DNA from 3 places in the Streptomyces sp. NPDC059832 genome. Region 1 is predicted to be linked to each of the others. Evidence: riboswitches for the same ligand, from Rfam matches in the RefSeq annotation. Region 1 holds a riboswitch; each other region holds the start of a gene.
The links. Region 1 has a riboswitch for S-adenosylmethionine ahead of thrC (threonine synthase). Riboswitches for the same ligand answer to the same signal wherever they lie in the genome.
Positions count from the first base shown of each region.

Region 2: another riboswitch for S-adenosylmethionine. It lies ahead of ACFV8T_RS29100 (hypothetical protein); the one in region 1 lies ahead of thrC (threonine synthase).
Region 3: another riboswitch for S-adenosylmethionine. It lies ahead of ACFV8T_RS13240 (aminotransferase class V-fold PLP-dependent enzyme); the one in region 1 lies ahead of thrC (threonine synthase).

Region 1 covers NZ_JBHWIY010000017.1:152,393-160,177, reverse strand. Annotated here, with positions in the region: partial or broken gene groL (chaperonin GroEL) at 1-1,224, opposite strand, end outside; gene ACFV8T_RS27790 (cold-shock protein) at 1,563-1,769, opposite strand; gene ACFV8T_RS27785 (MoaD/ThiS family protein) at 2,192-2,470, opposite strand; gene thrC (threonine synthase) at 2,501-3,823, opposite strand; SAM riboswitch class I at 3,841-3,967, opposite strand; gene ACFV8T_RS27775 (glucosyl-3-phosphoglycerate synthase) at 4,121-5,077, shown strand; gene ACFV8T_RS27770 (trehalose-6-phosphate synthase) at 5,132-6,535, shown strand; gene otsB (trehalose-phosphatase) at 6,549-7,427, opposite strand; gene ACFV8T_RS27760 (hypothetical protein) at 7,628-7,785, shown strand, end outside.
Region 2 covers NZ_JBHWIY010000020.1:18,236-26,020, forward strand. Annotated here, with positions in the region: gene ACFV8T_RS29090 (cytochrome P450) at 1-966, shown strand, start outside; gene ACFV8T_RS29095 (DUF4232 domain-containing protein) at 1,363-1,899, shown strand; gene ACFV8T_RS29100 (hypothetical protein) at 1,926-2,333, opposite strand; SAM riboswitch class IV at 2,382-2,491, opposite strand; gene ACFV8T_RS29105 (cytochrome P450) at 2,541-3,803, opposite strand; gene ACFV8T_RS29110 (cytochrome P450) at 3,800-5,113, opposite strand; gene ACFV8T_RS29115 (TIM-barrel domain-containing protein) at 5,483-7,785, shown strand, end outside.
Region 3 covers NZ_JBHWIY010000006.1:205,392-213,176, forward strand. Annotated here, with positions in the region: gene ACFV8T_RS13220 (NYN domain-containing protein) at 217-1,578, opposite strand; gene ACFV8T_RS13225 (hypothetical protein) at 1,615-1,857, opposite strand; gene ACFV8T_RS13230 (rhomboid family intramembrane serine protease) at 2,021-2,770, shown strand; gene ACFV8T_RS13235 (Lrp/AsnC family transcriptional regulator) at 2,767-3,048, shown strand; gene ACFV8T_RS13240 (aminotransferase class V-fold PLP-dependent enzyme) at 3,125-4,501, opposite strand; SAM riboswitch class IV at 4,674-4,791, opposite strand; gene trpD (anthranilate phosphoribosyltransferase) at 4,877-5,941, opposite strand; gene ACFV8T_RS13250 (cytochrome bc complex cytochrome b subunit) at 6,064-7,689, opposite strand; gene ACFV8T_RS13255 (Rieske 2Fe-2S domain-containing protein) at 7,686-7,785, opposite strand, start outside.

The sequences.
Region 1 (7,785 bases):
GCCCTCCTCGACGGCGGCCTTGGCGTTGCGCACCGCGTCCTCGATGCGGTGCTTGCGCTCCTTGAGCTCGACCTCGGTCGCGGCGCCGGCCTTGATGACGGCCACGCCGCCGGCCAGCTTCGCGAGGCGCTCCTGGAGCTTCTCGCGGTCGTAGTCCGAGTCGGAGTTCTCGATCTCGGCGCGGATCTGGTTGACGCGACCCTGGACCTGGTCGCTGTCACCGGCACCGTCGACGATCGTCGTCTCGTCCTTGGTGATGACGACCTTGCGGGCGCGGCCGAGCAGGTCGAGACCGGCGTTCTCCAGCTTGAGGCCGACCTCCTCGGAGATGACGGTGCCACCGGTGAGGATGGCGATGTCGCCGAGCATGGCCTTGCGGCGGTCACCGAAGCCCGGGGCCTTGACGGCGACGGACTTGAAGGTGCCACGGATCTTGTTGACGACCAGGGTCGACAGGGCCTCGCCCTCGACGTCCTCGGCGATGATCAGCAGCGGCTTGCCGGACTGCATGACCTTCTCCAGCAGCGGAAGGAGGTCCTTCACGTTGCTGACCTTGGAGTTGACGATCAGGATGTACGGGTCGTCGAGGGACGACTCCATGCGCTCCATGTCGGTGGCGAAGTACGCCGAGATGTAGCCCTTGTCGAAGCGCATACCCTCGGTGAGCTCCAGCTCCAGACCGAAGGTCTGGGACTCCTCGACGGTGATGACGCCTTCCTTGCCGACCTTGTCCATGGCCTCGGCGATGAGCTCGCCGATCTGGGTGTCGGCGGCGGAGATGGAGGCCGTCGAAGCGATCTGCTCCTTGGTCTCCACGTCCTTGGCCTGCTCCAGGAGGGCGGCGGAGACGGCCTCGACGGCCTTCTCGATGCCCCGCTTGAGAGCCATCGGGTTGGCACCCGCGGCGACGTTGCGCAGACCCTCGCGGACGAGAGCCTGGGCGAGAACGGTGGCGGTGGTCGTACCGTCGCCGGCGACGTCGTCCGTCTTCTTGGCGACCTCCTTGACCAGCTCCGCACCGATCTTCTCGTACGGGTCCTCCAGCTCGATCTCCTTGGCGATGGAAACACCATCGTTGGTGATCGTGGGGGCGCCCCACTTCTTCTCAAGGACGACGTTGCGACCCTTGGGGCCAAGGGTGACCTTGACGGCGTCGGCGAGCTGGTTCATGCCGCGCTCGAGACCGCGCCGGGCCTCCTCGTCGAACGCGATGATCTTGGCCATGTGAAGTGGTCCTCCCGGACAGGGGTGGATTTCTCCGGACCGAGTGGCGCCCGCGACGGACGGCCTGCGTGACCGGTGGTTCCTTGCCCCACCGACCTGCGGGCCTCACCGGCCCGGTCCAAGTTCTGTCACTCTCACCTGGAGAGTGCTAACGCCAATGATTAGCACTCGACCCCCGAGAGTGCAAGCGTCCCCCTCGGGATGTGGACACCGCGCCGGGGCGCGCGGGAGGCAGACACGGGGCGCACGGGACGCACTGAGGGCCCGTACCCCCGGGGTACGGGCCCTCAGTGCGTGAGTGCAGTGCGTGAGTGGCGTCGTTGGCCGACCGCTCGAACTCAGCCGACGGCGAGCTTGACCATGTCTGCCTGCGGCCCCTTCTGGCCCTGCGAGATCTCGAATTCAACTCGCTGACCCTCTTCGAGGGTGCGGTACCCGTCCATCTGGATCGCGCTGTAGTGGACGAAAACATCCGCACCACCGTCGACCGCGATGAAGCCGTACCCCTTCTCCGCGTTGAACCACTTGACGGTGCCCTGAGCCATGCCTAACTCCCCTATTACTGGCCCTTGCGCAGGACCGCACTTCGCGGACCCGGGTCAGAACTCACCCTCCGACAGGAGAGGGTGGGTGCGCCGGAACGCGTCGACCGCGGCTGAATGTATCTGCCCAACTGCCCTCTGCAACAGGTCAATCGGACGAGAATTCTCGGCAGAACCGAACGCCCGGATATGCGGAATTCATATGAATCCTGGGCAAGTCGGGCCAGGCAAAGGCGACTTATGCCTCAAGCGGATCGCGCACTTTGGCTGCATCTTGTCGTGGCCGGGCGCATTCTCGTATGCGGGCGGCACGGGCAGCTGGGGGGACTTCCCACACTGTACCGCGCTCAACCATGCAGAATTGCCCCCTCCGTTTTCAAACACGGAGAGGGCAATTCGATTACGCGGTGCGGTCGGACGGGGCGTCAGCAGCCGCCGGCCACGGCCGGGATGATCGAGATGCCGGCGCCGTCCGGCGTGGCCGTCTCCAGACCGCCCTCGAAGCGCACGTCGTCGTCGTTGACGTACACGTTGACGAAGCGGCGCAGCTTGCCCTGGTCGTCCAGGACGCGGGCGGCGATGCCCGGGTGGTTCTGCTCCAGGGACTCGATGACCTGGGAGAGGGTCGAGCCCTCTGCCGGGACCTCGGCCTGGCCGCCCGTGTAGGTGCGGAGGATGGTGGGGATGCGGACCTTGACGCTCATGGCGGGTGCCCTTCCTGGAGTCTCGGGTGGTCAGCTGGTGGCGAGGCCGGCGGCGCGGAACGCGTCCAGGCTGGGCCGGATCGTCGCGGTCGCCTGCGAGGTGTCGGCCACCGCGTCGAGGGTCTTGAGGCCGTCACCCGTGTTGAGTACGACGGTGGTCAGCGACGGGTCGATCAGACCGGCCTCGATGAGCTTCTTCGTCACGCCGACCGTCACACCGCCCGCCGTCTCCGCGAAGATGCCCTCGGTGCGCGCCAGCAGCTTGATCGCGTCGACGACCTGTTCGTCGTCGACGTCCTCCACGGCGCCACCGGTGCGGCGGGCGATGTCCAGGACGTACGGGCCGTCGGCCGGGTTGCCGATGGCGAGGGACTTGGCGATCGTGTTCGGCTTCTGCGGCCGGACGACGTCGTGGCCGCCCTTGTACGCGACCGAGACCGGCGAGCAGCCCTCGGCCTGGGCGCCGAAGAGCTTGTACGGCTTGTCCTCGACCAGACCGAGCTTGATCAGCTCCTGGAGGCCCTTGTCGATCTTGGTGAACTGCGAGCCGGACGCGATCGGGATGACCAGCTGGTCCGGGAGCTGCCAGCCGAGCTGCTCGCAGATCTCGTACGCCAGGGTCTTGGAGCCCTCGCCGTAGTACGGACGCAGGTTGACGTTGACGAAGCCCCAGCCCTCGCCGAGCGGGTCGCCGATGAGCTCGGAGCAGAAGCGGTTGACGTCGTCGTAGTTGCCCTCGATGCCGACCAGCTCACCGCCGTACACCGCGGCCATGACGACCTTGCCCTGCTCCAGGTCGTGCGGGATGAACACGCAGGAGCGGAAGCCGGCGCGGGCGGCGGCGGCGCCGACGGCACCGGCGAGGTTGCCGGTGGAGGAGCAGGAGAGGGTGGTGAAGCCGAAGGCGCGGGCGGCCTCGATGGCCTGGGCGACGACGCGGTCCTTGAAGGAGTGCGTGGGGTTGCCGGAGTCGTCCTTGACGAACAGCTTGCCCTGCTCGACGCCGAGCTCACGGGCGAGGTTGTCGGCCTGGACGAGCTTGGTCCAGCCGGGGTTCAGGTTCGGCTTCTCGGCGACATCGGCGGGGACCGGCAGCAGCGGCGCGTAGCGCCAGATGTTGGCCGGTCCGGCCTCGATGCGCTTCTTCAGCTCTTCGGGGGAGCCGCTCGGCAGGTCGTACGCGACTTCGAGCGGCCCGAAACAGGACGCGCAGGCGAAAATGGGGCCGAGTTCGAAACGCTCGCCGCACTCGCGGCAGGAAAGGCCCGAGGCGGGACCGAGGTCGACGGCTTCGGCGTTGGCGTCAGCGTCGGCGGAAGAATCGGTGCTTACTGCAACGGTCTGCGCAGCCATGGTGGCGAGGCCCTTTCTCCTCATCTTCCTCGCGGCGCGTTTCGCCACGAGACGGAATTGGCACCTTCCCCACCTGACCTCACGGTCGGCGGGGGGGTTGCCGGGACTTCAACGGGCCGTTCCCTCAGTCCCTCTGGATGAGCGCTGTGGCACCGGATCTTCGATCCGGGCATTTATCGGCGGACGGACCCCGGCATGCGATGGTCGTCCGCGTTGTTCAAGACTGTAACCGAAGCACCGGACTGTTGAGATAGTCGTCCGAACCGCGAGATGGATCACATACAGGGAGTATCGACCGTGCTGGAAGAGGTCGAATGCTGGCTGGCCAGGCGTTCCTGGTCGGCCGCCGACCGCCCGTTGGACCGCCTCCTGGCCGCCAGGGCCACGGCCGGGGAAGCGGGCCGCGGGAGCGTCAGTGTCGTACTGCCCGCGCTGAACGAAGGGGCGACGGTCGGCGAGATCGTCGCGACGATCCGGCGCGAGCTGATGGAGAAGGTCCGGCTGGTCGACGAGCTCGTGGTGATCGATTCCGGTTCCACGGACGACACCGCGAAGGCGGCCCGGGAGGCCGGCGCCCGGGTGGTGCACCGGGACGCGATACTCCCCCGGATCCCGGCCGTGCCCGGCAAGGGCGAGGTGCTGTGGCGCTCGCTCCTGGTGACCGGCGGTGACATCGTGTGCTTCATCGACGCCGATCTGAAGGACTTCTCGGCGGACTTCGTCTCCGGCATCGTCGGCCCGCTGCTGACCGACCCGGACGTGCAGTTCGTGAAGGCGATGTACGACCGCCCCTTCGGCGACACGGCGGGGCAGGGCGGTCGCGTGACCGAGCTGGTGGCCCGTCCGCTGCTCAATCTGCACTGGCCGCAGCTGGCCGGTTTCGTCCAGCCGCTGGGCGGCGAGTACGCCGTACGCCGCTCTCTGCTCGAACGGCTGCCCTTCCCCGTCGGCTACGGCGTGGAGCTGGGCCTCCTGGTCGACGCGCTGCACACGGTGGGGCTGGACGCGCTGGCCCAGGTCGACGTGGGGGTGCGCAAGCACCGGCACCAGGACGGGCAGGCGCTCGGCCGGATGGCGGCGGCGATCTACCGGACCGCGCAACTGCGGCTGTCCCGCGGCCACCTGGTACGCCCGGCGCTCACCCAGTTCGAGCGCGGCGCGAACGGCTTCGTACCGCGCACCCATGCCGTGGACACCGAGGAGCGGCCCCCGATGTGCGAGATCGAGGAGTACGTTTCGCGCCGCGCGGCCTGACGTGGCCTGACTTCGCACGTTTGGGCGGTTCGTGATCGGGCTAGATTCCGCAACATGGTCTCCGAGCACGAAGCCCAGTCCTCCGCCCGGCTCTCCGCCCAGGTCCTCGTCGCGTCCAACCGCGGCCCGGTGTCGTACACCCTGGGCGCGGACGGATCGCTCGACGCGAAGCGGGGCGGCGGCGGGCTCGTCTCCGGACTGAGCGCCGTCGACGACAAGTTGTGGGTGTGCGCGGCGCTGGGTGACGGGGACCGGGAGGCGGTCCGGCGGGGGGTCGGTGAGTCGGGCGTACGGATGCTCGACATCGACGCGGACGTGCACGCCGACGCGTACAACGGCATCGCGAACTCGGTGCTCTGGTTCGTCCACCACATGCTGTACCAGACGCCGCTGGAGCCGGTCTTCGACGCGGAGTTCCGGCGGCAGTGGGCGTCGTTCGAGACCTACAACCGGGCCTTCGCCGAGGCGCTCGCCGAGGAGGCGGGGCAGGGCGCCGCGGTGCTGGTGCAGGACTACCACCTGGCGCTGGTGCCGGGCATGCTCCGCGAGCTCCGCCCCGACCTGCGGATCGGCCATTTCTCGCACACCCCGTGGGCACCCGTCGACTACTTCCGGCTGCTCCCCGACGACATCGCCGAGCAGCTGCTGCACGGCATCCTGGGCGCGGACCGGGCGGCGTTCCTGACCCGGCGCTGGGCGGACGCGTTCATCGGCTGCTGCACCCAGATCCTGGGCGGCACCGGGCGGACCAGGATCGGGGTGCACGGTCTCGGCGCGGACGGGGACTTCCTGCGCCGCCGGGCGCACGAGGCCGATGTGGACGAGCGGATGGCGGCGCTGCGCGAGCAGACCGGCCCCGGCCGGAGGACGATCGTACGGGTGGACCGAACGGAACTGTCCAAGAACATCGTGCGCGGCCTGTTCGCGTACCGCGCGCTCCTGGACGAGCGGCCCGAATGGCGCGGACGCGTCGTCCATGTCGCCTTCGCGTACCCCTCCCGGCAGGACCTCGCGGTGTACCGCGACTACACGGCCGAGGTGCGACGGGTCGCGGACGAGATCAACGCCGTGTACGGCACGGAGGGCTGGACGCCGGTCGTGCTGCACGTCAAGGACGACTTCGCCCGCTCTCTCGCCGCGTACCGGCTGGCCGACGTGGCGCTCGTCAACCCGATCCGGGACGGCATGAACCTGGTCGCCAAGGAGATCCCGGTCGTCTCCGACCACGGCTGCGCGCTGGTGCTGTCGCGTGAGGCGGGGGCGTACGAGGAGCTGGGCAGCGACGCGGTCGTGGTGAACCCGTACGACGTCTCGGCAACGGCGACGGCGCTGCACGAGGCGCTGACGATGGCGGAGGACGAACGGGCCGCGCGCACGGAACGCCTGGCCGCGGCGGCGGTCGCGCTGCCGCCGCAGCAGTGGTTCCTGGACCAGTTGGACGCGCTGCGGCGGGAGTGAGCCGCCCGGGGTGTCAGATCCGCCGGGCCAGCCCGGCCAGGAAGGCGACGACGTCGCCCGGTCCGGCCAGCAGCAGGTCGGCCCGCTCGGCCAGTTCGGGCACCTCCGCGCTGCCGCTGCAGACCAGCAGTCCGGGGATGCCGTCGGGGCCCTCGGTACGGAGCTTCTCCACCGCGGCGTAGGCGGCGAGGTCGCCGAGGTCGTCGCCCGCGTACAGCACGGACTCGGCGTCCGTCTCCCGTACGTACTGGGCGAGCGCCACGCCCTTGTCCATGCCCGGCGGGCGCAGCTCCAGGACCAGCCGGCCCGGCTCGACGATCAGTCCGTGCCGGGCGGCGAGCTCGCCGAGCGGGCCGGTCAGCGCCTCGAACGCGGCCTGCGGATCGGCGGCCCGGCGGGTGTGGACGGCAATCGCCCGGCCCTTCTCCTCGATCCAGGTGCCGTGCCACGAGCCGGCCCGGTCCAGCACGCCCGGGAGCTCGGCGCGGACCGCGGCGATGCCGGGGTGCGGGGCGGGGGCATGGACGGTGCCGGACACGGCGTCCCAGCGCTCGGCGCCGTAGTGGCCGAGGACCACGAGGTGGTCCAGGCCGGGCACTCCGGCGAAGCCGCCGTGCCGGACCGCGACGCCGGCCGGGCGGCCGGTGATCACGGCGATGGAGGCCACCTTCGGGGCGAGCGCCGCAAGGGCCGCGACGGCGTCGGGGTGGGCGCGGGCCTGCTCCGGGTCCGGGACGATGTCGGCGAGGGTGCCGTCGAAATCGAGCGCGATGACGGCGCGGTCGGGGCGGGCGAGGATCGCGGCGAGGGCCTCTCGGCCGGCCGGGGTGGTGGGAGTCGGGAGCGCGGACGGGGTTTCGCTCGGTGTGGGTGCTTCGGGGTTGCTGCCCATGGAGGGAGCCTATAGCGGCGGGCCCGGAGCCGGCTCGCCCGCGGCGTGACGGGCGAGGAGCAGCCGGCCGCCACGCGCGCATGAGGCATCGAACGGACGAACGGTCCCGACCTGGCGTGTGGTGCCCATGGGGTGCGGACAGCGATCAGGGCGACCAGTTCCCCCACCTCGATCGGGAGCGGCCCTGATGCGCAGGTCTCTTGTCCTTTCCACGGTACTGGCGGCTCTCCTCGCGGGTGCCTCCCTCTCCCCCGCCCCGGCTCAGGCCCGGCCGGCCGGCCGGGCCTGAAGCCCGGCACGCGGCGGACGCCGGCCTCTTCTACACCAACGGCGACCACGTCCACGTCTCCAGTACGCC
Region 2 (7,785 bases), on a different contig from region 1:
GAGCTGGCGGACACCTGGTCGGGCGGTGAACGCATCGACGTCAAAAGGGAGATGGCGGCGCTGACGCAGCGGATCGCCGTGCGCACCATCTTCGGCGTCGACACGGCGGCCGACGCGGAGGCGATGGGCCGGGCGATGGATGTGGCGCAGCAGGAGATCGGCAAGGAGTTCGCCGGTATCGGCGCGCTGTTGCCGGACTGGGTGCCGACTCCCGGCCGGGCCAGGATCAAGAAGGCCGCGGCGGTCATCGACGCCGAGGTGGGCCGGGTCGTCGCCCGTCATCGCGACGGCGGGGACGAGCGCCCCGATCTGCTGAGCCGGCTGTTGACCGCGGTCGACGAGACGGGCGCGCACCTCACCGACCAGGAGATACGCGACGAGACGGTCACGCTGTACATCGGCGGGCACGAGACGACCAGTTCCACGCTGGTGTGGGCCTGGTATCTGCTGTCCCGCCATCCGCGGGTGCGTGCCGCGCTCACCGAGGAGCTGGACCGGGTGCTCGGTGACCGGGAGCCGGAGTTCGACGACTACGCGCGGCTGACGTACACCCAGTCCGTGGTCAAGGAGACCCTGCGCCTCTACCCGACGATCTGGCTGGTCACCGGTGTCGCGAAGGAGGGTGCGCGGATCGGCGGCGTGCCGATGCCGGTGGGCACCCGGGTGTGGACCAGCCAGTGGGTGACACAACGCGACGCGCGGTGGTTTCCCGAGCCGGAGGAGTTCCGCCCCGAGCGCTGGGATCCGGAGACGGGCGACGACATCGCGGAGTACGCCTGGTTCCCGTTCGGTGGCGGCCCCCGGGTCTGCCTGGGCACCCGGTTCGCGATGGTGGAGGCGGTGCTGATCCTGGCCGTGCTGGCGCGCCGTTTCGAGCTGGACGTGGACCCGGGCGTCATCGGTCCGGTGCCGTCGCTGACGCTGCAGCCGGACCGGGAAGTGATGGCGACGATCCGGACACGCTGAGGCACACGGGGCGGGGTGGCGCGCGGTGGGGGCGCCGGTCAGGCACCATGACCCGGACGGGTGGCCGGGCCCATGAGCACGGCGCGTGGATCCGGAGCGTGGCGCTCCTGGCGGCGCTCGTCACGGGAGCACCGCTGTCACCGCCTTGGCCCTGCGGACCCCCGCTCGCGCGAGGTGGGACGGCGCGACAGGAACCGGGTGACCCTCCCGGGTCCGGACGCGCAACCCGTCCCGGCACCGGACACACGGCCCGTCCCGACACCAGATATGCCGAACCGGCATGTCCGATCTGTCGCGAAGATCGGGTCGGGCGGTTCACACTGTCCATGTCGGCCCCACCGGCCGACGGGCCGTCCGGCCGTTTCCGCAGGCTGTCGATCCAACGGGAGAAACACCATGCGCCTCCGCTCCGCTCTCGCCTCCGCGCTCTCCGTCACGGCCGCCCTGGCGCTGACCGGCACCGCGGCGTCGGCAACGACCGGCACCGCGTCCGCCGACACCGCGAGCCGCCTCGGAACCTGCCAGGAGAAGGACCTCGAAGTGCACGCCGCACCCGGCGGACAGCGGAACGTCGCCCGTATCAGCGTCACCAACAACGGCCACCGGGCCTGCGTGGTGGACCGGATTCCCACGATCACCTTCAGGGGCCTCGACGGCTCCGCCGAGGCCGTCCCGCCCGCCGGGAGCGGACCCTACGCACTGGCCGGCGGCGAGCGGGCGTACGCCGCCGTGCGCACCGCGGACCCGGCGGCCACCGAAGGCCACGTCGTCGGCAGCCTGTCCGTGGCGGCGGACCCCTCCCATCTGGGCGTCGCCTTCCGCGCGGCCACCGTGGGCATGCCCGAGGGAGTCCACGTGTGGGTGCCGGTGACCACCCTGTGGCAGGAATCGCGCGCCGCGGCGGACAGCGCGCTGGCGGACGCGCTGGGCTGACGAGGGGCCCTGCGGACCGGGCGGATCTACAGGCCGCAGGACGTGCCGCCGACGGTCCGCCGCGGGTCGGGGGCCGTCGTCGCGCACAGCGGGCCGCCGTCGAAACCGGCGTTGACCAGGGCGGTGGCACGGCCGGCGGAGTCCACCAGCTTCAGGGCATGCCATCGCGGCAGCCAGAACACCCGTCCGCGGTGCTCCGTGAGCAGTTCCGTGAGGGCTGCCGGAGAGTGCGTCCACACCTTCGGCAAGTCCTCGGCGTGATCGAAGGCGGGGCGCAGCCCGACCCAGCCGTCGGCGCCGACGTCACCGGAGGTGAGCAGGAGTTCCACGGCCTGGCCGGGCTCCTGGTGGCACTTCTTGGCATGGATCCAGTGGACATGGTGGCCGGGGCCGTGGCTGGCGCAGCCGTCGTTCCGGATGAGGTGGGGGAGCATGGTTCTCCGCCTTCCCGAGATCATGGACCCCAGGTGCTCTGCCCCGATGGTCCGCTGTTCCCCGTACGCCGCGCACGGGGCCGGTCGTCACCCGGAGCACCCGCAGCGGAGCGGGGTGCCGTCCAGTTAGCCGGGGCTGTGCACTGGAACTCATGACCTGCGAGAACTGTATCCCACGGGCGACGGTGCCCGACGGGTGGTCAGTTCTCAGCCGTGCAGCAGGACCGGGAAGGCCTCCATGTCGTTCTGCGTCATCACCGGCAGCTTGCGCACCTGTTCGTCCGCAACGGCCGCCCGCAGTCCGGGGAAGCGCGCGAACAGTGCGGGCAGGGCGATCCCGGCCTCGACCCGGGAGAGCGCCGCCCCGGGACAGATGTGGGGGCCGTGACCGAAGGTCATGTGGCGGATCGGAGTCGGCCGGGTGATGTCGAAGTCGTCGGCGTCCGCCCCGTGGTGCTCGATGTCGCGGCCGATGGCGCGGTATGAGATCACCACTCCTTCGCCCTTCGCTATCACGTCGTCGCCGATCCGGATGTCCTCCGTGGCGAACCGCATCAGCAGATGGGTGGTGGGGGTGTCCCAGCGCAGGGTCTCCTCGATCACCGTCTCCCAGGGGATCTCGCCGTCGAGCACCCTGCGCAGTTGGTCGGGGTGGGTGAGCAGGGCGCGTACGGCGTTCAGGATCAGCCCGATGGTGGTCTCGTGACCGGCTGCCACCATCGCCTTGAGATTGCCCACCACCTCTTCCTCGGTGAGCGGTTCGCCGCCCTCCTCGGCGAGGATGAGCGCGCTGGTGAGGTCGTCGGCCGGACGCGCGGTCCTCTCCCGTACGAGATTGGCGTAGAAGACGTCCAACTCGGCCAGCAGCGCCAGGCGTTCCTCCTGCGGGGTGAGCATGGAGAAGAACGCCTTGTACCGCCGCATCAGCATGGGGTGCTCTGCCTCGTCCACGCCCATCAGCATGCCGACGACCCGCATCGGCAGCGGCTGGGCGAACACGGACTTGAGGTCGACCACACCGTTCTCGCTCCTCTCGCCCTGCTCGGCGAGGGCATCGAGCAGTTCCTCGGTGAACTTCTCGATGTCCGGGCGTATCTCCTCCAGCCTGCGCGGCGTGAGTGCCTGGGAGGTCTTGGTGCGCAGTCGCCGGTGCTCGGCACCGTCCACCGTGAACATGGAACGTCCGGCGTCGATCATGCCGATCAGCGGCCACTCGTGCGTGACCTCGCCGCGCTGCCAGAGCCCCCAGGCGTCGAGGTCCTTCACCAGGCGTGGATCGACGAGCAGTTGACGGGCCAGGGCATGCCGGGTGACGGTCAGGGCCGGGACACCGAGGAGCTCGATCCTGGCAAGCGGACCGGCGTCACGCAGTCGTGTCGTCTCACCGTCCAGGTCCTGGACCAGCGGGTCGATGACGACGGGCCCGCCGCTCGAAGCGGCCTCCCGGGCGGCGGCGTGCGGGCAGTTCAAGACAAGTCTCCTGTCGGGCGTACGGGGGCGAACCGGACGGGCAACGCGGTCATCCCCCGCAGGAAGGCGGACTGGCGCCGGACCAACTCCGGTGCGGGCACGGAAAGTTCCAGATCGGGAAGCCGGTCGAGCAGCACCTCGATCCCGGTGCGGGCGATGATTTCGGCGATCTCCTGCGCGGGGAAGGGGCAGCGGTATTCGCCGTGGCTGAACGCCAGGTGCGCGCTGTTGCCGCGCTGGCCCGACGGCCCTCCCGAGGCGGAGAGATGCTGCCGGATGTGCGGATCGGCGTTGGCGGCGCCCAGGCCCAGCAGCACCATGTCCCCGGCACGGATGCTCCGGCCTCCCAGCCGGGTGTCGCGGGCCGCCCAGCGACCGGCGAGGATCTGCGTCGGGCCCTCCTCCCAGAGCACCTCGTTCATGGCTTCGGCGACACTGTGCCGGCCGCCGGAGAGCGCGACGGCGAACTGGTCGTCGGTGAGCATCAGCCGGAGCGAGTTGCCGATCCAGTCGGCCGTGGTGAGGTGCCCGGCGGCCGTGATGGCCATCAGGTCGAGTACGTACTCCTCGTCGGTGAACTCACCGGCGTACGCCAGCATGCGCGAGGTCACGTCGTTCCCGGGCGCGGCCCGCCGTGCCGCCAGCAGCCGCTGCATGTGTTCGCCGAACCGCAGATGGGCCTCCTGCGCGCCCGGTCCGCCGTCGGCCAGATCCCTGAGTACCTCGGCGATCCGCGGCCCGTCCGCATCGGGGAATCCGACCAGACGGGCGAGGACGAGCACCGGCAGCGGCACGGCGAAATCGGCGATCAGGTCCGCCGTACCGCGGTCGCAGAACCCGTCGACCAGCCGGTCGGCCAACTCCTCACAGGCCATGCGGAGTTCGAAGTGCTCGACCTCCTCCAGGGCGTGCCCGACCATCGCGGCGTGACGCCGGTGCTCGGCCCCGGCGGTGAAGTAGATGGAGGGCATCGGGCGGCCGACCATCGGTAGCAGCGGCCAGTCCTCGGGGATGTTCCCCCACTGGTTCCACAGCCCGACGTCCCTGGGGAACAACTCGCCGTCCGTGGTGACCTGGTGGAGTTCGCGGTAGCCGATGACCAGCCAGGCCGGAACCCCGCCGGGCAGTTCGACGGGTACGACAGGTCCGTGTTCGCTCCGCATGGCGCGGTAGACGACGTGGGGTTCGGTGTGGAACCCGGGCCCGCTGAGCGGCACGGCGGACGCACCGCCACCTGCCGGGCAGCCTCCGGCGGCGGGCGGCGGGGACATGGGCTGGCGCTCGGGCACCGCGGATGCGGGCGTCGTCATCGTACGGAATCTCCTGCGACGAAGGCTTCGCTCGTTGCGGTGGTCGGCTGATCAACGCGGCTTCACTATAAGGAAATTCAGTGAGCCTTTCGGCACTATTCACAACCAATCTCGCCACTTTTCCGATCTGAAGAGCCCGTTTTCTGAGCATGACTGATCAAAAGGACGGGGATGCGCCATACTCCGGCCGCGAACGCCCGCCATGGCGCGGCCATGCGACGCATCGGCACGGGCAGGCGTGGAGCAGTCACCGGAGCGTTGACATGCACCGGTCGCACGGTGAATTCTGATGCGCGAATCTCCAGCGTTCCAAGCATGTCTGCGCAGGCATCACCTATTTCACTGTTCGGTACGAACGGAGAACACTCCTTGCGGATCCTTCAGAACCGTCCCAGCCGGATGGCGGTCGGCACACTGTCGGTGATCGTCCTCGCACTCACCGCCCTCACCGCCCCCGCGCCCCAGGCGCACGCCGCGGCCACGCCCTCGGGCACCCTGGACAGCACCACGAAGAACGTGACATGGCAGAGCCCGGTCTACGCCAAGGGGACCGTCGACTCTCCCGCCAAGTGCGGCACGGCCGCCGAGGACCCCGACAACGCGGTCTGCGCCCGGTTCGACCTGACCGTCCGCCCGCCCGCGGGTCAGTGGGACGACAACCCCGAGGGCGGCGTCCCCGTCTCCGTCCAATGGGAGACGCCCACGGACGACTTCGACATGTACATCTACGACTCGGCCAATAAGCAGGTGGCTTCCAGCGCGGGCACCGCCGACCCCGAGTCCACGGTCATCCCGAAGGCCTCCGGGACCTACCACGTGGTCGTCGTCCCCTACGACGTGCACAACAACTCCTTCAGCGGGAAGGCCTACCTTCCCGAGGCCACCGATGCCGGGGACCTCACCGGTTTCAGCGGCTCGCGCGGCAGGTACGAGATCGAGGCCGGTGCGCTCAAGGCCCGCGCCGAGTTCTTCACCGACGACACCCTGCGGCTGCAGGCATCCCCGGACGGCGTACTCGCCGACCCGAAGGACAGCCACATGATCCGGCGGCAGCCCACCGCCCAGCCGCACACCAAGTCCTTCGACGCGGGCACCTATTACGGCATCCGTTCCAAGGGCGTGGTGATGCGCGTCTACAAGAAGCCGCTGCGCTTCGGCCTCTACAAGGCCGACAACCGCACGGTCGTCTGGCAGGAGGCCGATCCGCTGCGCTGGACCGGCGGCGGCATGCGGCAGAGCCTGAAGCGCGGCACCGACGAACAGTTCTTCGGCGGGGGTGAGCAGAACGGCAGCTTCTCGCACCGCGACCAGGTGATGAATGTCGGCAACAACACCAACTGGAACGAGGGCGGTTACAACAACTCCCAGCCGTTCTACATCTCCACGGCGGGTTACGGCGTCTTCCGCAACACCATGACGCCCGGCATCTACGACTTCGACTCGCCGGTACGGACCGGTCAGCAGGAACGACGCCTGGACGCGTACTACTTCACCGGTGACACCAAGTCGGTCATCGGCAAGTACACCTCGCTGGTGGGCAAGCCGTTCATGCCACCGGTGTACGGGCTGGAGCCCGGCTCCGCCGACTGCTACCTCCACAACGCCAACCGGGGCGAGCGCCACACCCTCGACGCGCTGAAGGTCTCCGACAGCTACGTCGACAACGGGATGCCGCTCGGCTGGATGCTCGTCAACGACGGCTACGGCTGCGGATACGAGAACCTTCCCCAGACGGGTACGGGTCTCGACAAGAACCATGCCCAGCTCGGCCTCTGGACACAGGACGGCCTGCCCCACGAGGCCGAGGAGGCCAAGGCCGGTGTACGCGTGCGCAAGCTGGACGTCGCCTGGGTCGGCGGCGGCTACGGCTTCGCGCTGGACGCCTGCGACCAGGCCAAGGCCGGCATCGAGAACAACAGCGACGCCCGCGGCTTCGTCTGGCTGCCCGTCTCCTGGGCCGGTGCGCAGCGCTGCGGTGTGCTGTGGAGCGGTGACCAGAGCCTGTCCTGGGACTTCATCCGCTGGCAGATCCCGACGTATGCCGGCGCGACGATGTCCGGCATCGCGTACAACACGGGTGACGTCGGCAGCATCTACCGTCACGACCCCAAGATGTACACCCGTGACCTGCAGTGGAAGGCGTTCCTCCCGGCCATCATGACCATGGACGGCTGGGCCAGTGACATCACCACCAAGCAGCCGCACGACCAGCAGCCGTGGCTGGACGGCGAGCCGTACACCTCCATCAACCGCAAGTACCTGCAGCTGAAGGAGCGGCTGCTGCCGTACATGTACACCCTGTCGAAGGAGGCCACGAGGACCGGCGTCGGCGCGGTCCGGCCGCTCTCGCTGGAGTACCCCGACGACCCGGCGACACTCGGCCCGGACGCCAAGTACGAGTTCCTGGCCGGACCCGACTTCCTGGTCGCGCCCGTGTACAGCGACACGGACGTCCGCAACGGCATCTATCTGCCGAAGGGCACCTGGACCGACTACTGGACGGGCAGGACCTACCAGGGCCCGACCACGGTCAACGGGTACAAGGCGCCGCTCGACACCCTGCCGCTCTTCGTCAAGGGCGGGTCGATCGTGCCGATGTGGCCCAAGGGCACCCTGTCCTGGGAGTCCCGGGACAGGACCCGGCTCGGCTACGACATCCACCCGCAGGGCAC
Region 3 (7,785 bases), on a different contig from region 1:
ACGTCACGGACTCGGCGGTGTCTTCGCCGTCACCCCGGATGGGTGATCAACCGTGCGAAGGTTCGAGGCCCGACCCTAGTGACCAACTTGTGATCAGTTCAAATCCTCACCAGAAAAATCTCGTCACAGACCGCACTTCTTTACCCTTGACGCACGGGGTGTAGCGGCGACCTGACGGTCCGTTCCCTCAATTCCACCGAGACCCGGCAAGTGCCGCTAGACGCGCGAAAGGCGCTTGAGGAGCAAGACGGACGCAACGGGCCTGGCGCCCGCCTTCGCCACTCCGTCGGCGACTTCGCGGTCGGTGGAGACCACCACGACGGGCCTGCCCGGAGGTTCGGCGCGCGCCAGCTGACGGATGAGTTCATCGGCGGTCACGCCGGGCTTGCTGAACAGCACCCGGACCCCGCGCGGCGGTGCGAGCAGCACCGGGGCCGCCAGCTCGGCCCCGTCGAAGACACAGGTCATCTCGGCGCCGGTCTGCGCCGCGAGCACCGCGAGGCCGCCCAGCAGCCGCAGCCGCTGCTTCTCCAGCGGCAGCTGCGGATAGCCGGTCTTGGTGACGTTGTAGCCGTCGACGATCAGATGCGCCTGAGGCAGCGCGAGCAGCTGGTCGAGCAGGGCCGGGTCGGTCTCCGAAAGGGCCCTGGCGGCAATGTCCTTGGGCGACATCCGGCCCGGCTCGACGGCGTCGACACTGTCGGCGGGACGGATCGAGGAGGGCGGCAGGGCCAGTTCGCGCCGGAGCCCGCTCGCCGCGTCGAGCACCGTGTCCAGCAGCAGCCGCAGCCGCATGTCCTCGACCGAGCGGCCCTCCCTGGCGGCCCGGCGGCCCGCCTCCACGGACGCCTCGGCCTCACCGAGCCGCGCCTTGAGCCGACGGCTCTCGCTCTCGGCCGCGGAGACCTGGGCGGCCGTCTCGGACCGTACGGCGTCGGTCTCGGCACGGCTGCGGCGCAGCGCGGCCTCGCCGCGCCTGACCTCGTTGACGGCGCTGCGCAGCTTGCGCTGGAGGGATTCGGCCTCCTTGCGGGCCGCGTCCAGCTCGGCGCGCAGCCGCTCCGTCTCGCTCTTCGTCTGCGAGCGGGCCCGGACGAGCTCCTCGCGCAGCCGCTCCAGTTCGCGGCGGCTCTCCTCGTCGGCGCGCTCGGCGTCCGCGCGCTGGGCCTCCTCGCCGGCGGCGGCGACCAGCTTCACCCAGCCCGACGGACGCAGCACATAGGCCGCCGCGGCCACATCGACGGGGTCGGCGGCGGCAGGCGGCGCACCGGCCTCCAGGGCAGCGGTCAGCTCGGGCTGCCCCTCCTTGAGCCGCTCGCCGATGCGCTGCCGGAACAGCGCGTCGTTCTCCAGGGCGGCCGCCATCGCGTTCCCGGCGAACTTGGCCCGCCGGGTCGGGGTGAAACGGGCGTACTGCCGCAGCTGGGCCGGGAGTTCGGTGACCGTCAGGCCGCCGAACGCGTCCGAGACCAGTGCGACGACCCGCCGCCGTACGCCTTCGGGCAGCGGGCGGTCGAGCGCCTCGACGGCGTCGTCGGCCGCCTCGGCCGACTCGGCGCCGCTATCGGGCTGCTCCACCATCCGTCACCCCAAATGTCTGTGGGCGCGGCTCCGTCAGGAGTCGGCACCCGGCCTGTCCACCAGTTCGATCTGGTCCACCGCATTGCACCAACGACAGCGCACCGACTCGATGGTCTCACTGACCACCTCGCGTTCCTCGACGCTGGACTCACCGGCCAGGTCGAGATGGACATATTCGACGACCTTCGAGGAGCGCGTCACGTCGAAGCGCGTGAGATTTCCGCAGAGCGTGCAGCGCCAGCGAGTCCCGTCGGTCGGCTGGGGAACCGTCGTCATCGTTGCGTCCTCTTTCGTCGAGCCTCTTGCTGCCTTGCTTCAAGGATCTCGCGGTGCGCCGTCGAACTGCGGATGTCCTGCCGTAACCCTACGGCCTCACCGCGTCCCCCCGACACGGCGAGGCGGTCTGTCCCGTTCCCTCCGGTTGCGTCATGCTCTGTTCATGATCGATCGGCGAGCTGTGGCCGGCAGACTGTCCGGCGGACTGCTACGGACGGTCACCGGTGGACCACTGGTGACCCATGCCCTGATCGCGGTCTGCGCCCTGGTCTTCGTGATCAGCCCGCTGTCCGGCTTCAACCCGGTCCCCGGAACCGCCGACGCCCTGCTGGCCGCCCAGGCGGGGTACTTCGAACGGTGGGGCGTGATCCCGAGCGAGCTGTGGGACGGCTCGGCACACGCCCTGCTCGCCCCGCTCACCGCCCTCTTCGTGCACGGCAGCTGGCTGCACCTGCTCGGCAACGTGCTCTTCCTGTACGTGTTCGGGGCGATGACCGAGGAGCGCATGGGCCGGATCGGGTTCACCTTCTTCTACGTCATCAGCGGCTATCTCGCCCTGGTCGCCTACGCGGCCGCCCACGCCACGTCCGACCAGACGCTGGTGGGCGCCTCGGGGGCGATCTCGGCGGTGCTCGGGGCGTTCCTGTACCTCTTCCCCAGGGCCCGGGTCACCAGCCTGTTCCCGTTCCTCTTCTTCCTGCCGCTGCGCTTCCCCGCCTGGATCGTGCTGGTCTTCTGGTTCGTCCTGCAGTGGCTGGCGTTCCGGGGCGCGGGCAGCGGGGGGCCGGGCGTGGCCTATCTGGCCCATGTGGTGGGCTTCGCCCTGGGCTTTCTCTACGCCTGGGGGCGTTACCGGCGTACGGATAGAGTGAAGGCACCAGCCACGGCCACCGAGGGAGAAAGCCAGCCGTGATCACCGCGATCGTGCTCATCAAAACCAGCGTGGACCGGATTCCCGAGATCGCCGAGGCCATCGCCGCGCTGGACAGCGTCAGCGAGGTCTTCTCGGTCACCGGTACGTACGACCTGATCGCCATGGTCCGGGTGGCCAAGCACGACGATCTGGCCGACGTCATCCCCGGCCGGATCAGCAAGATCCCCGGCGTCGAGGCCACCGACACGCATGTGGCGTTCCGTACCTACTCGCAGCACGACCTGGAGGCCGCCTTCGCCATCGGCCTCGACGCGTAGGCACACCCCCACGGCGTGACACTTCGGCGGGGGACGGGCTCGGCTGCCCGTCCCCCGCCGAAGTGCTGTGTGCCCGTCAGAGCTGCGCCGCACCCCGGTCCGGGACGCAGCGGCCGTCCTCGGTGCGGTACTTCCACTGGGCGCCCTTGCTCACCAGTTCCTTGACCGCGCGGACGAAACGCTCGATGTGCTCGTCCGGCGTACCGGCGCCGAAGCTCACCCGGATCGCGTTGAGCGAGAGCTCGCCCGGCCCGGCCTCCGGCGCGCCGCACTCCCCGACCTCCTGCGGGTCGCTGCCCAGCAGGGTGCGGACCAGCGGGTGGGCGCAGAAGAGTCCGTCGCGGACCCCGATGCCGTACTCGGCGGAAAGGGCGGCGGCGAAGTGCGAGCTGTTCCAGCCCTCCACCACGAAGGAGATGACGCCGACCCGCGGGGCCTCGTCGCCGAACAGCGAGAGCACCTTGACCTCGGGGACCTCGGCCAGGCCGGTCCGGACCGCGCCCACGAGGTGCTGCTCCCGGGCGACCAGGTTGTCGAAGCCCGCCTCGGTGAGCGCCTTGCAGGCGGAGGCGATGGAGTACACCCCGATGACGTTGGGGGAACCGGCCTCGTGGCGGGCGGCGGTGGAGTGCCATTCGACGTCCACGCCGCCGTCGGTGCGACGGGCGACCTTGCGCGAGGCGCCGCCGCCCGCGAGGTAGGGCTCGGCCTGCTGCAGCCAGTCGGACCGGCCGGCGAGGACGCCCGAGCCGAAGGGCGCGTACAGCTTGTGTCCGGAGAAGGCGACCCAGTCGACGTCCAGCTCGGCGATGTCGACGGGGTGGTGCGGGGCGAGCTGCGCGGCGTCCAGCACGATCCGGGCACCGTGCGCGTGCGCGGCGGCGGCCAGCTCCTTCACCGGCCACAGCTCGCCGGTGACGTTGGAGGCACCGGTGACGCAGACCAGCGCGGGGCCGTAGGGGTCGCGGTCGGCGAGGGCCCGCTCCAGCGTCTCGACGGCCTGGGCGGGGGTGCGCGGGGCGTTCAGGTAGGTCACCCGGGCGTCGCGCCACGGCAGCAGCGAGGCGTGGTGCTCGGTCTCGTACACGAAGACCTGGCAGTCGGCCGGGACGACCGCGGCCAGCAGGTTCAGCGAGTCGGTGGTCGAGCGGGTGAAGATCACCTGGTCGTCGGCGCGGCAGCCGAGGAACTCCGCGACCGTCGCGCGGCTGTTCTCGAAGAGGTCCGTGGAGAGCTGCGAGAGGTAACCGGCCCCTCGGTGGACGCTGCCGTAGTACGGGGCGTACGCGGCGACATCGTCCCAGACGCGCTGGAGGGCGGGGGCGCTGGCGGCGTAGTCGAGAGCGGCGTAGGTGACCTCACCACCCGTGACCAGCGGAACCGTCACATCCTTACCCAGAACCGGCAGAGGGGCACAAAGCGACTGGTCGGCGGCAGCGGTGAAGACAGACATGGCGAACTCCCGTAAGAGGCAGGCGAATTGCATGCGCCGGCGGATACGCGGCAGCGCAGCGGAGAGAAAAGGGGTGTGCGGAGGAGGGCCGACGGCCCTATCGCATTCGCGTGCTCACAAGAGACTCCCTAGGGACCAGGACCCCGGGGGTTGGCATTCACAGATGCCGAGGGGCCCGCGCTTGCCGCAGACCTCGCTGCCTACGGCCTGGTCTTCACCCGGGGCACCCCGCCACGGACGGAGGGTTGCCGGACAGCGGGCCGGGGCCGTAGTCGCTGTCACTCATGACCTGACCAGCATCTTGCCATACGCACAAAGACGCGCAAGGCGCAGTCCAGGATCCGGACTGCGCCCTGCGCCACATTTCCGCCTGTTTCAGGCGTTGCTGGCCGCCACCCAGCGCTCCAGCACCCGTGCCGCCGCCCCGGAGTCGATGGACTCGGCGGCCTTCGCCATCCCGGCCGCGAGCTGCTCGTTCAGCGTGCCGTCCGCCGCGTCCAGCGCCACCAGCGCCGCCGCCGAGTTGAGCAGCACGGCATCGCGCGCCGGTCCCCGCTCGCCGCCCAGCACCCGGCGGGCCACATCGGCGTTGTACGAGGCGTCCGCACCGCGCAGGGCCTGCACGGGCACCAGTTCCAGACCGACGTCGCGCGGGTCGAACGCCTCCTCGCGCACCGCTCCGTCCCGGACCACCCAGACCCGCGAGGTCGCGGTCGTCGTCAGCTCGTCCAGACCGTCGTCGCCGCGGAAGACCAGCGCCGAATTGCCCCGCCCGGCCAGCACCCCGGCGACGATGGGCGCCATCTTCAGGTCGGCCACGCCGACGGCCTGCGCACGCACCCGGGCCGGGTTGGTGAGCGGCCCGAGGATGTTGAACGTCGTCGGCGCGCCGAGCTCCTTGCGGGCCCTGGAGACGTGGCGCAGGGCGGGGTGGAACTTCACCGCGAAGCAGAAGGTGATGCCCGCCTCCTCGGCGACCTCGACGACCCGCTGCGCGGAGAGGTCCAGGTTGACGCCGAGCTTCTCCAGCACATCGGAGGAACCGCTCGCCGACGAGGAGGCGCGGTTGCCGTGCTTGACGACCTTGGCGCCGGTGCCGGCGATGACGATCGCCGACATGGTGGAGATGTTGACCGTCTTGGCGAGGTCGCCGCCGGTGCCGACGATGTCGACCGTACGACCGGGTACGTGGATGGTCTTGGCGTGCTCGTACATCGCCCGTACCAGGCCGGACACCTCGTCGATCGTCTCGCCCTTGGCCCGCAGCGCCACCGCGAACCCGGCGATCTGCACATCGGTCGCCTCGCCGCTCATGATGCGGTCCATCGCCCACGCGGTGTCGTCGGCGGTGAGGTTCTCACCGCGCAGCAGGGGGTTCAGCATGCCGGGCCAGGAACGGTCCGCCACGCTGTCGCCGCCGATCGGGGTCACAACGTTCATGGTCCGCTCCTGGGTCCACAGCCGGTAAAAGGGATGCCTCCACCCTATCGAGCGCCGGGGACGGCAAAGAGCCCCGTCCATCGAATGGACGGGGCTCCTGCTGTGGCGATCAGTTCAAGCGATCAGTGGTGACCGTGGCCGCTGGTGATCTCCTTGTACTCCTCGGCGGTGGGCTTGGCGATCTGGTTGTCCTCGCCGAAGTAGCCCTTGCTGAGCCGGGCCCGCAGCTTCTGCAGGGCCGACACCTTGCGCTCGACACCGTTCTCGTCGACCGTCGGGCCGATCTCGACCGGCTTGTACTGCTCGTGCGCGGTGAGCGTGTGCAGCTGCCCGGGGCTGAGCGGCTCGTGGATCTCGACGAACTCACCGTGCGGCAGGCGCTTGATGATGCCGGACTCGCGCCCGTGCAGCACCTTCTCCTTGTCGCGGCGCTGGAGGCCGAGGCAGATCCGCCGGGTGGCGATGAACGCGAGGACCGGGCCGACGAAGATGAAGATCCGGACGAACCAGGAGATGGCGTTCAGCGACAGGTGGAAGTGCGTGGCCCACAGGTCGTTGCCACCGCCGATGAAGACGATGACGTACTCGGTGATCCAGGCGACGCCGAAGGCCGTCCGGGTCGGGGCGTTGCGCGGGCGGTCCAGGATGTGGTGCTCGCGCTTGTCGCCGGTGACCCAGGACTCGACGAACGGGTAGACCGCGATGATCGCGAGCACCAGTCCGAAGGCCATCAGCGGGATGAACACACCCAGTACGAGCGTGTGACCCCAGAGGTTGATCTCCCAGCCCGGCATCACTCGGATCAGACCCTCGGCGAAGCCCATGTACCAGTCGGGCTGGGCGCCGGTGGACACCTGGTCCGGGCGGTACGGGCCGATGGCCCAGATCGGGTTGATCGAGGCGATGGCCGCGATGACGGCGATGATGCCGAAGACCAGGAAGAAGAAACCGCCGGCCTTCGCCATGTACACCGGCAGCAGCGGCATGCCGACGACGTTCTTGTTGGTGCGGCCGGGACCCGCGAACTGCGTGTGCTTGTGGTAGAAGACCAGGATCAGGTGCGCCACCAGCAGACCGAGCATGATGCCCGGCAGCAGCAGGATGTGGATCGAGTAGAACCGGGCGACGAAGTCGTGACCGGGGAACTCTCCGCCGAACAGGAACATCGAGATGTACGTGCCGACGATCGGCATCGACAGGATCGCGCCCTGGGTGAAGCGGACACCCGTACCGGACAGCAGGTCGTCCGGGAGCGAGTAGCCGGTGAAGCCGGTGAACATGCCCAGCACGAACAGCAGGAAGCCGAACAGCCAGTTGATCTCACGCGGCTTGCGGAACGCACCCGTGAAGAAGACGCGCATCATGTGCACGAACATGCCGGCCAGGAAGATCAGCGCGGCCCAGTGGTGGATCTGCCGGACCAGCAGACCACCGCGGACGTCGAAGCTGATGTCCAGCGTCGAGGCGTAGGCCTCGGACATCCGGATGCCCTGCATCGGCTCGTACGAGCCGTGGTACACGACCTCGTTCATGCTCGGGTGGAAGAACAGCGTCAGGTACACACCCGTGAGGATGATGATGATGAAGCTGTAGAGGGCGATCTCACCGAGCATGAAGGACCAGTGGTCCGGGAAGATCTTGCGCATGTTGGCCTTGGCCAGGGAGTAGATCCCGAGCCGGCCGTCCGCCCAGTCGGCCACCCGCTCACCGGCGGGCGCCTTGCGCTGTGTGTCGGTCGCAGTACTCATCCGCGCTCCCAGAATGCAGGACCGACGGGCTCTTCGAAGTCACCGAGCGCCTCGAGGTTGCCCTCACTGTTCACACCGATCCGCAGCTGCGGAAGG